DNA from 2 places in the Pseudalkalibacillus sp. NRS-1564 genome. Region 1 is predicted to be linked to the other one. Evidence: a T-box and tRNA genes for the amino acid it is inferred to sense, from the RefSeq annotation. Region 1 holds a T-box; the other holds one or more tRNA genes.
What was found. The T-box of region 1 lies ahead of pheS (phenylalanine--tRNA ligase subunit alpha). A T-box ahead of a tRNA ligase gene usually reads a tRNA of that ligase, here a tRNA-Phe.

Region 1 (5,385 bases):
ACAAAGCGATTGATCAAGTGGCAAGTGAAAAAAATGAGAAAGCATTTAACGATTTAATGGAAAGTTATCTTTTACTTGGACAACTTATCGGGCTACGGTTTGAAGAAATGAATGAAGCATATTTGAAAAAAAATAAAGTGAATCATAATCGACAAGATCAGGGATATTAGATTCAAGAGTCCTCTGAATTGTGAAATATTTCGGAAACCGTTATAATGAACAGAGAATACATATCAAGGAGGCAATACATATGGCTAAGCTAGACGAAACGTTGCAGATGCTGAAAGAACTCACTGATGCGAATGGCGTACCAGGTAACGAACGTGAACCTCGTGAAGTGATGAAGAAGCACATTGAATCTCTTTCAGATGAAATCATGTATGATAATCTTGGCAGCTTAATTGCGGTTAAAAAAGGTAAAGCAGAAGGCCCAAAAATTATGGTTGCAGGTCATCTTGATGAGATTGGCTTTATGGTAACGCGTATTGATGATAAAGGCTTTCTTTATTTCCAAACAGTTGGCGGCTGGTGGGAGCAGGTTATGCTTGCACAGCGTGTTAACGTCATGACTCGTAATGGTAACATTATGGGCGTCATCGGTTCTAAACCACCACATATTCTTCCTCCTGAACAGCGTAAGAAATCGGTCGACAAGAAGGATATGTTCATTGATATTGGTGCTTCAAGCCGAGAAGAGGCTATGGAATGGGGCGTTAAGCCGGGAGATTCTGTTGTTCCAGTTTGTGAATTTACTGTTATGAATAACGAAAAAATGCTTATGGCGAAAGCATGGGATAACCGTATTGGCTGTGCTATTGCGATCGAAGTACTTCGTAAGCTAAAAGGAGAAGAGCATCCTAATACTGTCTACGGCGTTGGTACGGTACAAGAGGAAGTAGGTCTTCGCGGAGCGACTACGGCTACAAACATGATTAAGCCTGATATCGGCTTTGCGGTTGACGTTGGTATCGCTGGTGATACTCCTGGAGTAAGTGATAAGGACGCTCAATCCAAAATGGGGAAAGGTCCTCAAATTATTATGTATGATGCTTCAATGGTCGGTCACAAAGGTCTTCGTGACTTTGTAACAGATACAGCTGATGAGAACAATATTCCTTATCAGTTTGACTCTATTGCAGGCGGTGGGACAGATTCAGGTAAAATTCATTTAACAGCAAATGGAGTACCTGCACTTTCCATCACAATTGCCACACGCTATATTCATACTCACGCAGCGATTCTTCATCGTGACGATTTTGAGAATGCAGTTAATTTGATTGTTGAAGTGATTAAAAAGCTTGATGCTGATACTGTGAAAGAAATTATCTTTAACTAGAACACAAAATCCGGTGGCTCTTGCCACCGGATTTTGCTTGTTAATTTACACCCTGTGCCATATAAGAGAGCATTTGCTCTCGCTCATTTTCTGGTGCTTCTTTCCAAAGAATTTCGAAAAGAACACCAAGCCCAGGGAGCATTTTCTCTTCTCCGCTTTGCATGGCGTCGAGGATTGTCGCTTCGAGTTGCTCCTCGTTGTTGCCATTAATATTAGCGAGAATCGCTTTGCGTAAGTTAAGGTCCATACTTTCCACCTCACCTTTCTCATTCGCTTGTTGGTTCAAGCCTCATTAGTACGAGCGAATTGAAGAAATTTCATGAGTTTTATTGGAATCTTCCCTTTCAACCCTTTATAATGGAAACATTGAAAACTGAAGGAGAGCATAATGATTATCGAATCCGCTAAAAATCAAAAAGTGAAAGATTGGAAAAAACTTCAGACGCGAAAGGGTAGAGAGAAAGCTTTCTCTTATATCATTGAAGGTCCACATATTGTAGAAGAAGCTGCGAAGGCTGAAGCTTCAATCACAGAATTGATTGTGACAGAAGGCACTGACTTATCTGCTTATCCGTTTAAAGAGCTTCCTGTTGTCTATACTGTTACGGAGAAAGTGATGCAAGAACTAACGCATACAGAAACACCACAGGGGATTATGGCCGTTTGTAAAATGGTTGAGCCTGAACTACCTCGTCATGGCAAACTATTATTACTGGACGCCATTCAGGATCCCGGTAATTTGGGAACGATTATTCGAACTGCAGATAGTGCTGGATACGACGGCCTTCTACTTGGACATGGAACCGTTGATGCTTATAACAGTAAGGTGCTTCGATCCACCCAGGGATCTATTTTTCATCTTCCTGTAATAAAAGGGGACTTAGTGACAGAAGTTCAGAAATTAAAAGAAGCTGGCATGCTTATATACGCAACAGAAGTGAGTGGAGGAACGCCATATCAAGAGCTTGATTCATCATCTCAGTTTGCTGTCATTCTTGGAAACGAAGCAAATGGTGTATCAGACGAGCTTCAACGTTTAGCAGACGTGAACGTATATATTCCGATATATGGTAAAGCAGAGTCGTTAAATGTCGCCGTTGCAGCAGGAATTCTGATGTATGGATTGTTACCTTCATAATAAGGCTTGCGGATATAGCGATTTTTTTCTATAATTAAAAGCAACTTATATATGTTAAAAACAATGATGGAGAGTAGTAAGCTGCCGCTGCCTTTGCAGGGAGGAAATGCCGAGACTGAAAGCATTTCTATTGGGACGCTGCCGAATTCACTCTGGAGTTGCCGCTTTGTTCGTTCGAAAGCGGATCGGTTTACAAGCCGTTATTCTTTGCTTAAGGCTGATAGGTGTACTCTATCGGTGAATTAGGGTGGTACCGCGAAATCAAATCTTCGCCCCTTTCTGGGGAGCGAGGATTTTTTTATTGCAAAAAGAAGCAAACACGAAAATGAAGTGGAGGTTGAAAAGATGCAAGAGCGTTTACAAACGTTGAAAGAAGAAGCACTATCAGAAATTCAGCAAGCTTCTTCAATGAAAGAAGTGCAGGATATCAAAGTGAAATACCTTGGAAAAAAAGGTCCAATTACAGAAATTTCTAAAGGTATGGGGAAATTGTCTAAAGAAGAACGTCCGAAAATGGGGCAGCTCGTTAATGAAATTCGCTCAGCGATTTCGGATCAATTAGAGGAGAAAGTGACTCGCTTAGAAAAAGCAGCCGTAGAAGAACGATTAAAGAAAGAAACGATCGATATTTCTCTGCCGGGTCGTCCAATTAAGAGAGGAAATCATCACCCACTAACGAGGGTAATCGAAGAAATTGAAGACCTATTTCTTGGTATGGGATTCTCGATTGCGGAAGGACCAGAAGTTGAAACCGATTATTATAATTTCGAAGCGTTAAATCTTCCTAAGGATCATCCGGCTCGAGATATGCAGGATTCATTCTATATAACTGAAGAAACGCTATTAAGAACGCATACCTCTCCAATGCAAGCTAGAACGATGGAGAAGTTAAATGGAGAAGGTCCTGTTAAAATCATCGTGCCAGGTAAAGTTTATCGCCGTGATACAGATGATGCAACACACTCCCATCAGTTTATGCAAATTGAAGGACTAATGGTTGGTGAGAATGTTCGCATGAGTGATCTAAAAGGTGTGCTCCAATCATTTGCGAAGAAAATGTTTGGAGAAGAACGTGAAATCCGTCTTCGCCCAAGCTTCTTCCCATTTACTGAGCCTTCTGTAGAGATGGATATTTCTTGCTTTAATTGCGGCGGGAATGGCTGCTCTGTATGTAAAGGAACCGGATGGATAGAAATTCTTGGAGGCGGTATGGTACATCCGAATGTACTTCGCATGTCCGGCTTCGATCCTGAGAAAGTCACTGGGTTTGCATTTGGTATGGGACCAGAACGGATCGCTATGCTGAAATATGGTATTGATGACATACGTCATTTCTACACGAATGACAGCAGATTTATTAAACAATTTAATTCACTATAATATGATTGGAAGTTAGGAGGAGAAAACATGCTCGTATCAATGAATTGGCTACAGCAGTATGTAGATTTAGATAGTTACTCAGCTGATGAACTGGCAGATCTGATTACTAAGGGTGGTATTGAGGTTGAAACAGTCGAAAAGCTTAATAAAGGAATTACCGGCGTGGTTATTGGTCACGTTCTTGAATGTCAGCAACACCCTGATGCTGATAAGTTGAATATTTGTCAGGTGAATGTTGGTGAAGAAGAGCCGGTCCAAATTATTTGTGGAGCACCAAATATTGCTCAAGGACAGTACGTAGCAGTAGCAAAAGTTGGGGCTGTACTTCCAGGCAATTTTAAGATTAAGAAAGCAAAACTTCGCGGTGAAGCTTCTCATGGTATGATCTGCTCACTTCAGGAGCTTGGAATTGAAAGTAAACTTGTATCGAAAGAGTATGCAGACGGAATCTTTGTATTTAGTGAAGACGTGACACCTGGTGAAGATGCGCTTGAATACTTGAATCTAAATGATGAAGTTCTTGAGCTAGGTCTTACTCCAAACAGAGCTGATGCGATGAACATGATCGGCGTCGCTTATGAAGTTGGGGCAGTATTGAATCGCTCAATTGAACTTCCGTCTCCAGAGCTTGTTCGCTCGGATGAAGACGTTGAAGAGTATGTGTCAGTTCGTGTAGAGAATGAAGAAGATAATCCTTATTATGGAGCTTCCATTATTAAAGACGTAACGATCAAATCATCACCGCAGTGGCTTGTAAATCGCCTCGTTTCTGCTGGTATTCGTCCAATTAACAACGTAGTGGATATTACGAACTATGTTCTTTTGGAATACGGACAGCCGCTTCATGCTTTTGATTATAATCGGTTTGGATCGAAGGAAGTTGTGATACGTCGCGCAACTGAAGGAGAAAAAATTGTCACTCTCGATGATGCTGAACGCACGCTTTCGAATGAGCATCTTGTCATCACGAATGGTTCAAAACCCGTTGCCGTGGCTGGTGTTATGGGTGGTGCTGATTCTGAAGTACAAGAAGACACAACAACGATTTTGCTTGAAGCAGCTTACTTTAACAGCAAGCTTGTTCGGAAAGCATCGAAAGATCTAGGGTTACGTAGTGACTCAAGTGCGCGTTTTGAAAAAGGAATTGATCGAAACCGCGTTGTTGGTGCAAGCGAACGCGCTGCTCAGCTCATTCAAGAAATTGCCGGTGGAACAGTGTTAAAAGGTATTGCTGAACAGGGATCTCGAACCATCGAAGCTCTTGACGTTAGTATTGAAGTGAATCGAATTAATCAAGTTCTTGGGACAGAAATTTCTGAAACAGAAGTTGCTGCTATTTTTGAGCGTCTGCAATTCTCTTATCAGAACTTTGGTGGCACATTTACCGTTCAGGTACCGCCGCGCCGCCCGGATATAACGATTTCTGAAGATTTAATTGAAGAAGTAGGACGCCTCTACGGATATGATAATGTTCCTGCAACGCTACCTCTTACAGAAAGTACACCAGGACAGCTGTCAGAATATCAAGTGA
Region 2 (5,385 bases), 250 kb from region 1:
AAATCCCTTGTGTCCGGTTCTGTAATTTCGAATGTTAGCACATTAAATGCAAGCCAATAAAAGCCAAACCCTATTCCGAGTAAAGCGCCCAGTAAGATAAGCAAATGACTAGCGTTCTGACCAAGAAAAAGCACTGTTATATAGAAAAGAGCGAGAAAAATCACTCCAATCCGCAATACAATAACTCTATCCATTTTTTTAGCCCATCTACCTGCGAGAATAAAGGTAAGCGGCTGACTTATAACCGCAGCAAGGTTGTATATACCTATATCCGCAAAATCACCAGACTGCTTCCACAAGTAAACATTTACGAACGTATTTGAGAGCGCAATACTCAGCGCGTATAAACCACCGATTGTAAGTAATAACAACAAATCTTTTGTTACCTCTATCTCACCAATCATATGTTTTATAACTTTCATAACAAACTCCCCTTTTTTCATCCACCCTTATTTTGACTTAAATTCTGTTCGTTATGCGGATGAAACAAAAAGGATAAACTGTTTTTGAAAGGGGACTGGGTATGTATTACTTTCTATATCGGACAGACTACATTTCTGAAAACAGTCAAATCCAACTACTTCAAAGCGTTCAACATCTTATAGGAGATGATGAACACTCGTTCTTTATTTATAGGATGAGGCACTATCTTCAAATCCAATATCGAATTGATCTCATCTCTTTAACCATCACAGATCATCAAGTTCTGATTTGTACACCTCATGATTTTGAAACTGGCTGTGATTTTACAGATTTTATAATAAATTTCATGCTACACCATTTAGGAACAATTTATACCTTAATCGAACCATAATAGAAAAACCCCCAACATAAATGTCGGGGGTTTTGAAAGCTTGGTAAATTATTTAGCTGCTTCGTAACGCTTTGCAACTTCATCCCAGTTAACTACATTCCAGAATGCAGCGATATAATCAGGACGTTTGTTTTGATACTTAAGATAATAAGCATGCTCCCAAACATCTAGCCCAAGAATTGGTGTAACACCTTCCATTACTGGAGTATCTTGGTTTGGAGTGCTTGTTACTTCAAGTTCTCCACCTTTTACTACTAGCCAAGCCCAGCCTGAGCCAAAACGACCAGCTGCAGCATTAGCAAATTCTTCTTTGAAGCTTTCAAAGCTACCAAATTTCTTTTTAAGTGCTTCGCTTAGATCACCTGATGGTTCGCCGCCACCGTTAGGGCTTAGCAATTGCCAGAAAAGTGAGTGGTTAGCGTGCCCGCCACCATTGTTTCGAACAGCAGTGCGAATGCCTTCAGGAAGTGCGTCAAGGTTGCCAAGAAGATCTTCAAGGCTCTTAGATGCATGCTCCTCATGACCTTCTAGTGCACCATTTAATTTTGTTACATATGCGTTATGGTGCTTGTCGTGGTGGATCTTCATTGTTTCTTCGTCGATGTGTGGTTCTAGTGCATTGTAGTCGTAAGGTAGTTCTGGTAGTTCAAATTTAGCCATTGTGAATCTCCTCCTTAAATATAGTATGTAACTTGCTGTTAGGGTAGCGTTAGCCACCACTTGAACATGATGTCGTCACAAGTTTACACTAGCAGAATTGTCATGCGTTTTCAAATAATAAACCTTTGAATTTCCGCAACACAGATAAAGTTTCCCCTCAGTATATGGAATTAAACATCTTAAAAGAAAAAATCGAGAATTAACATCGTAATAACATACATAAAACATAAAAAAACTCGTCATTATTTGACGAGTGGGATCTTTATTGAGTGGTGGCTCCGGACGGAATCGAACCGCCGACACGAGGATTTTCAGTCCTCTGCTCTACCGACTGAGCTACAGAGCCGAATCATGTTATCAGTATTAATTTTAATTAGTATGTAGTTTGCATTTACATTCAAAATAATTTGGAGTTGCTATGAGCTTAGGTTGCCCCTAGAGCACTCCATTTAAATTCTAACAAAGAAGTATGTTCGACGTAGTAAGAATTTTATTTTGGTTGCGGGGGCAGGATTTGAACCCGCGACCTTTGGGTTATGAGCCCAACGAGCTACCGAACTGCTCCACCCCGCGATGATGTAAAAGAACCTAATTTGCATCCATTTTTTAGAAAGCTAACTTTTAGAAAATGGAGGAGGAAGAGGGATTCGAACCCCCGCGGGCGACTAAGCCCCTGTCGGTTTTCAAGACCGATCCCTTCAGCCAGACTTGGGTATTCCTCCGATATGCATTTGGTGGACCCTGCAGGACTCGAACCTGCGACCGGACGGTTATGAGCCGTCAGCTCTAACCAGCTGAGCTAAGGGTCCTTATGTAATAAGTGGGGCGGCTGATGGGAATTGAACCCACGAATGCCGGAATCACAATCCGGTGCGTTAACCACTTCGTCACAACCGCCATGTTGTATCGTTGAAATATATGGTAGCGGCGGAGGGGATCGAACCCCCGACCTCACGGGTATGAACCGTACGCTCTAGCCAGCTGAGCTACACCGCCATATGGCTCCACAGGTAGGATTCGAACCTACGACCGATCGGTTAACAGCCGATAGCTCTACCACTGAGCTACTGTGGAATATTTCTTAACGACAAGAACTAATATATCATATGGATAAAGAAAGAGTCAATAAGTTTTTCAAATTTAATTGAATTAATCTTAATTTCAATTATGAAAATACTATATCACGCTTTCATTTTGTCATCAAGAACTTATAGGACATACACTAGGAACACAACCACCATAATCGTTTGGAGTAATCCTTTCATAACAGCTCCACCAAGAAAACCAAGCAATGAACCTACACCTACTTGAACAGATTCTTTAAAAGCTTTTCGATGAATAACTAGTTCAGCTAAGATAGCCCCGATAAATGGTCCAAGGATGATCCCTGCAAACGGAATGACAAATGGGCCAACAAGTAAACCAATTGTACTCCCCCATATCGCCGCCTTTGACCCTCCATACTTCTTCACGCCAAATAAATTACTAGCATAGTCCACAACAAATAATAGCATCGTCAGCAGAACTTCAACAATCCAAAAGGAAATAGTCATTGAACCAAAATCAAAAAACACCCCATACAGGATAAACCCAACATAAATAAATAGTACGGCTGGAATAATTGGATAAATCAATCCCACAAATGCAATGATGAATGACGCAATGATCAGGCACCATAATAGAATATCCACGCTTTTAACCTCCCTTCAACTTGACTCTATTTTAGCGGAGATGTCACTTTTCTTCTATATAATGATAAAAAGAAGCAGAGGCATCCCTCTGCTTCCCACATTTATTCTTCTCCAATGACGGCTTCTGCAATATTAACCGCATGGTCACCAATACGCTCAAGGTTACTGATGATATCAACAAAAACAATTCCAGCACTTCCAGTACATTCACCCTCATTTAGACGAAGGATATGCTGCTTACGAAGCGTTCTTTCCATTTTGTCGATCTTATCTTCTAGCTTAACAACTTCCTGCGCCTTAGCTACATCCCATTTATCAAGTGCATCAAAGGCTTCATTGAGTGCAGAAAGAGTCAGATTAAACATTTCATCAAGGTCTTTCATAGCAACGTCAGTCATCTTCACTTTATTGCTTATTTGATAATCAACCAACTCAACAATATTCTCCATATGATCGCCAATACGCTCGATATCACGAACTGAGTCCATTAGCATACCGTGTCGTGTCGACTCATCTCCAGACAGAGAAGTTGCTGATAATTGGATAAGGTAATCTGTAATTTTATTATCCAGGTTGTTAATAGCTTCTTCATACTGAGCGGTTTTTTCAGCGCTCTTCTGACTCTTAGATGTTAAATAATTTGATGCTTCTTTAACACCCTTATAAGCAAATCCGCTCATTCGAATCACTTCTTCTTTAGCTTGTCCTAATGCAACAGATGGAGAGCGTTCGATAAATACTGGATCAAGGTGTTTTGGCTTATATTCAATCGTTGCATCATCACCAGGAATAATTTTTGTAACGAGATAGGCAAGTCCGGCAATGAATGGGAACTGGATAACAGTATTTGTAATGTTAAAGATCCCGTGTCCGAATGCAATCGTCATTTCCGGTGTTAAGTTTAATACATCTCTTAAGTATTCAATAAACGGCGTATAGGCGAATAAGAATATTAGGAAAAGCGCCGTTCCAATTAAATTGAAAATAACGTGAGTCAGTGCTGTACGTCTAGCGGCAACGGATGCACCGATAGAAGCAAGAACTGCGGTAATCGTTGTACCGATATTATCTCCAAACAGAACTGGTAATGCAGCTTGAATATCCATTGCGTTCTGTGAATAAAGACCTTGCAATACACCAATTGTCGCACTGGAACTTTGTACAATGACAGTAAATACTGTACCGATCACAACGCCTAACAGTGGGTTCGAGCTCATGCTTACTGTTAATTCTTGGAAAGCCTCAAGGCTACGAAGTGGTTTCATTCCCGTACTCATTAATTCAAGTCCAAAGAACAACGCACCAAATCCGAAGACGATTTGACCAGCGTAGTTAATTTTCTTGTTTTTAAAGAAGAAAATTAACAAAGAACCGATGGCTATAATTGGAAGTGCGTAATCTTTAATAGGAAAACCAATAATAAATGCTGTAACAGTTGTACCAATGTTCGCACCCATTACAACGCCAATTGCTTGCTTCAGAGTCATAAATCCTGCGTTAACAAGACCGACTGTTAAAACCGTTGTTCCTGAACTACTTTGTATGAGAATAGTTACAATGACCCCAGCGAGCACACCCATAAACGGGTTAGTCGTAAAACGATCGAGAATGTCTCTTAATCGATCACCTGCTGATCGTTGAAGGCCGTCTCCCATATACTTTAGTCCAAACAGGAAAATACCAAGACCTCCCACAAACTGAAAGATCATCTCCTGAACGTTGAGTTCCATCATTTCAACCCCTTGCACTTACGTTTTATTTTTTTCGACAATACTCAACAAAGTCCCTTGTCTATTATCTACATCGCTCCCCCCTTTGTAAAGAGTTAATATAGATTTGTAAAGATATTATGCTGAAAACAAATTTATTTCAATAAAGTTTCACCAAGAATACTGTTCCCTTCTCTCTATATAAGATAAACTGATTGGGTGGAGAAACGCTCCACATTTAGAAAGGAGATTATTAATTTGAACGTTTTTAAACAACTTTACTACAGCTTATTTTCCCCTAAGATGATGGCCAGATTCCGTTTTCAAAAGCTAGGCAAGCCAATATTGTACGTGTTTTTACTTATGTTCCTTTCTTCTGTGCCAGTAGGAATTATGACGGCTCTATCCTTTACAAACGCTTATGAGGATCTCAAAACACATATGTCAGATCTACCAGAATTCACTTTAGAGGACGGATCTTTAACAAGTGAACAGTCTGAACCGCTTATTC

Region 2: it encodes a tRNA-Phe, which carries the amino acid that the T-box ahead of pheS (phenylalanine--tRNA ligase subunit alpha) is inferred to sense. The anticodon was not compared.

What each region holds. Positions count from the first base shown of each region.
Region 1 covers NZ_JBITPM010000019.1:8,546-13,930, forward strand. The annotation lists gene ACIFPW_RS10025 (dUTP diphosphatase) at 1-170, shown strand, start outside; gene ACIFPW_RS10030 (M42 family metallopeptidase) at 251-1,336, shown strand; gene sspI (small acid-soluble spore protein SspI) at 1,377-1,583, opposite strand; gene ACIFPW_RS10040 (TrmH family RNA methyltransferase) at 1,722-2,474, shown strand; T-box leader at 2,529-2,754, shown strand; gene pheS (phenylalanine--tRNA ligase subunit alpha) at 2,820-3,854, shown strand; gene pheT (phenylalanine--tRNA ligase subunit beta) at 3,882-5,385, shown strand, end outside.
Region 2 covers NZ_JBITPM010000019.1:260,586-265,970, reverse strand. The annotation lists gene ACIFPW_RS11360 (MFS transporter) at 1-422, opposite strand, end outside; gene ACIFPW_RS11355 (hypothetical protein) at 524-814, shown strand; gene ACIFPW_RS11350 (superoxide dismutase) at 863-1,474, opposite strand; tRNA gene ACIFPW_RS11345 (tRNA-Phe) at 1,745-1,820, opposite strand; tRNA gene ACIFPW_RS11340 (tRNA-Met) at 1,971-2,047, opposite strand; tRNA gene ACIFPW_RS11335 (tRNA-Ser) at 2,104-2,196, opposite strand; tRNA gene ACIFPW_RS11330 (tRNA-Ile) at 2,207-2,283, opposite strand; tRNA gene ACIFPW_RS11325 (tRNA-His) at 2,296-2,371, opposite strand; tRNA gene ACIFPW_RS11320 (tRNA-Met) at 2,394-2,470, opposite strand; tRNA gene ACIFPW_RS11315 (tRNA-Asn) at 2,474-2,548, opposite strand; gene ACIFPW_RS11310 (DUF456 domain-containing protein) at 2,683-3,165, opposite strand; gene ACIFPW_RS11305 (Na/Pi cotransporter family protein) at 3,267-4,895, opposite strand; gene ACIFPW_RS11300 (DUF1189 domain-containing protein) at 5,133-5,385, shown strand, end outside.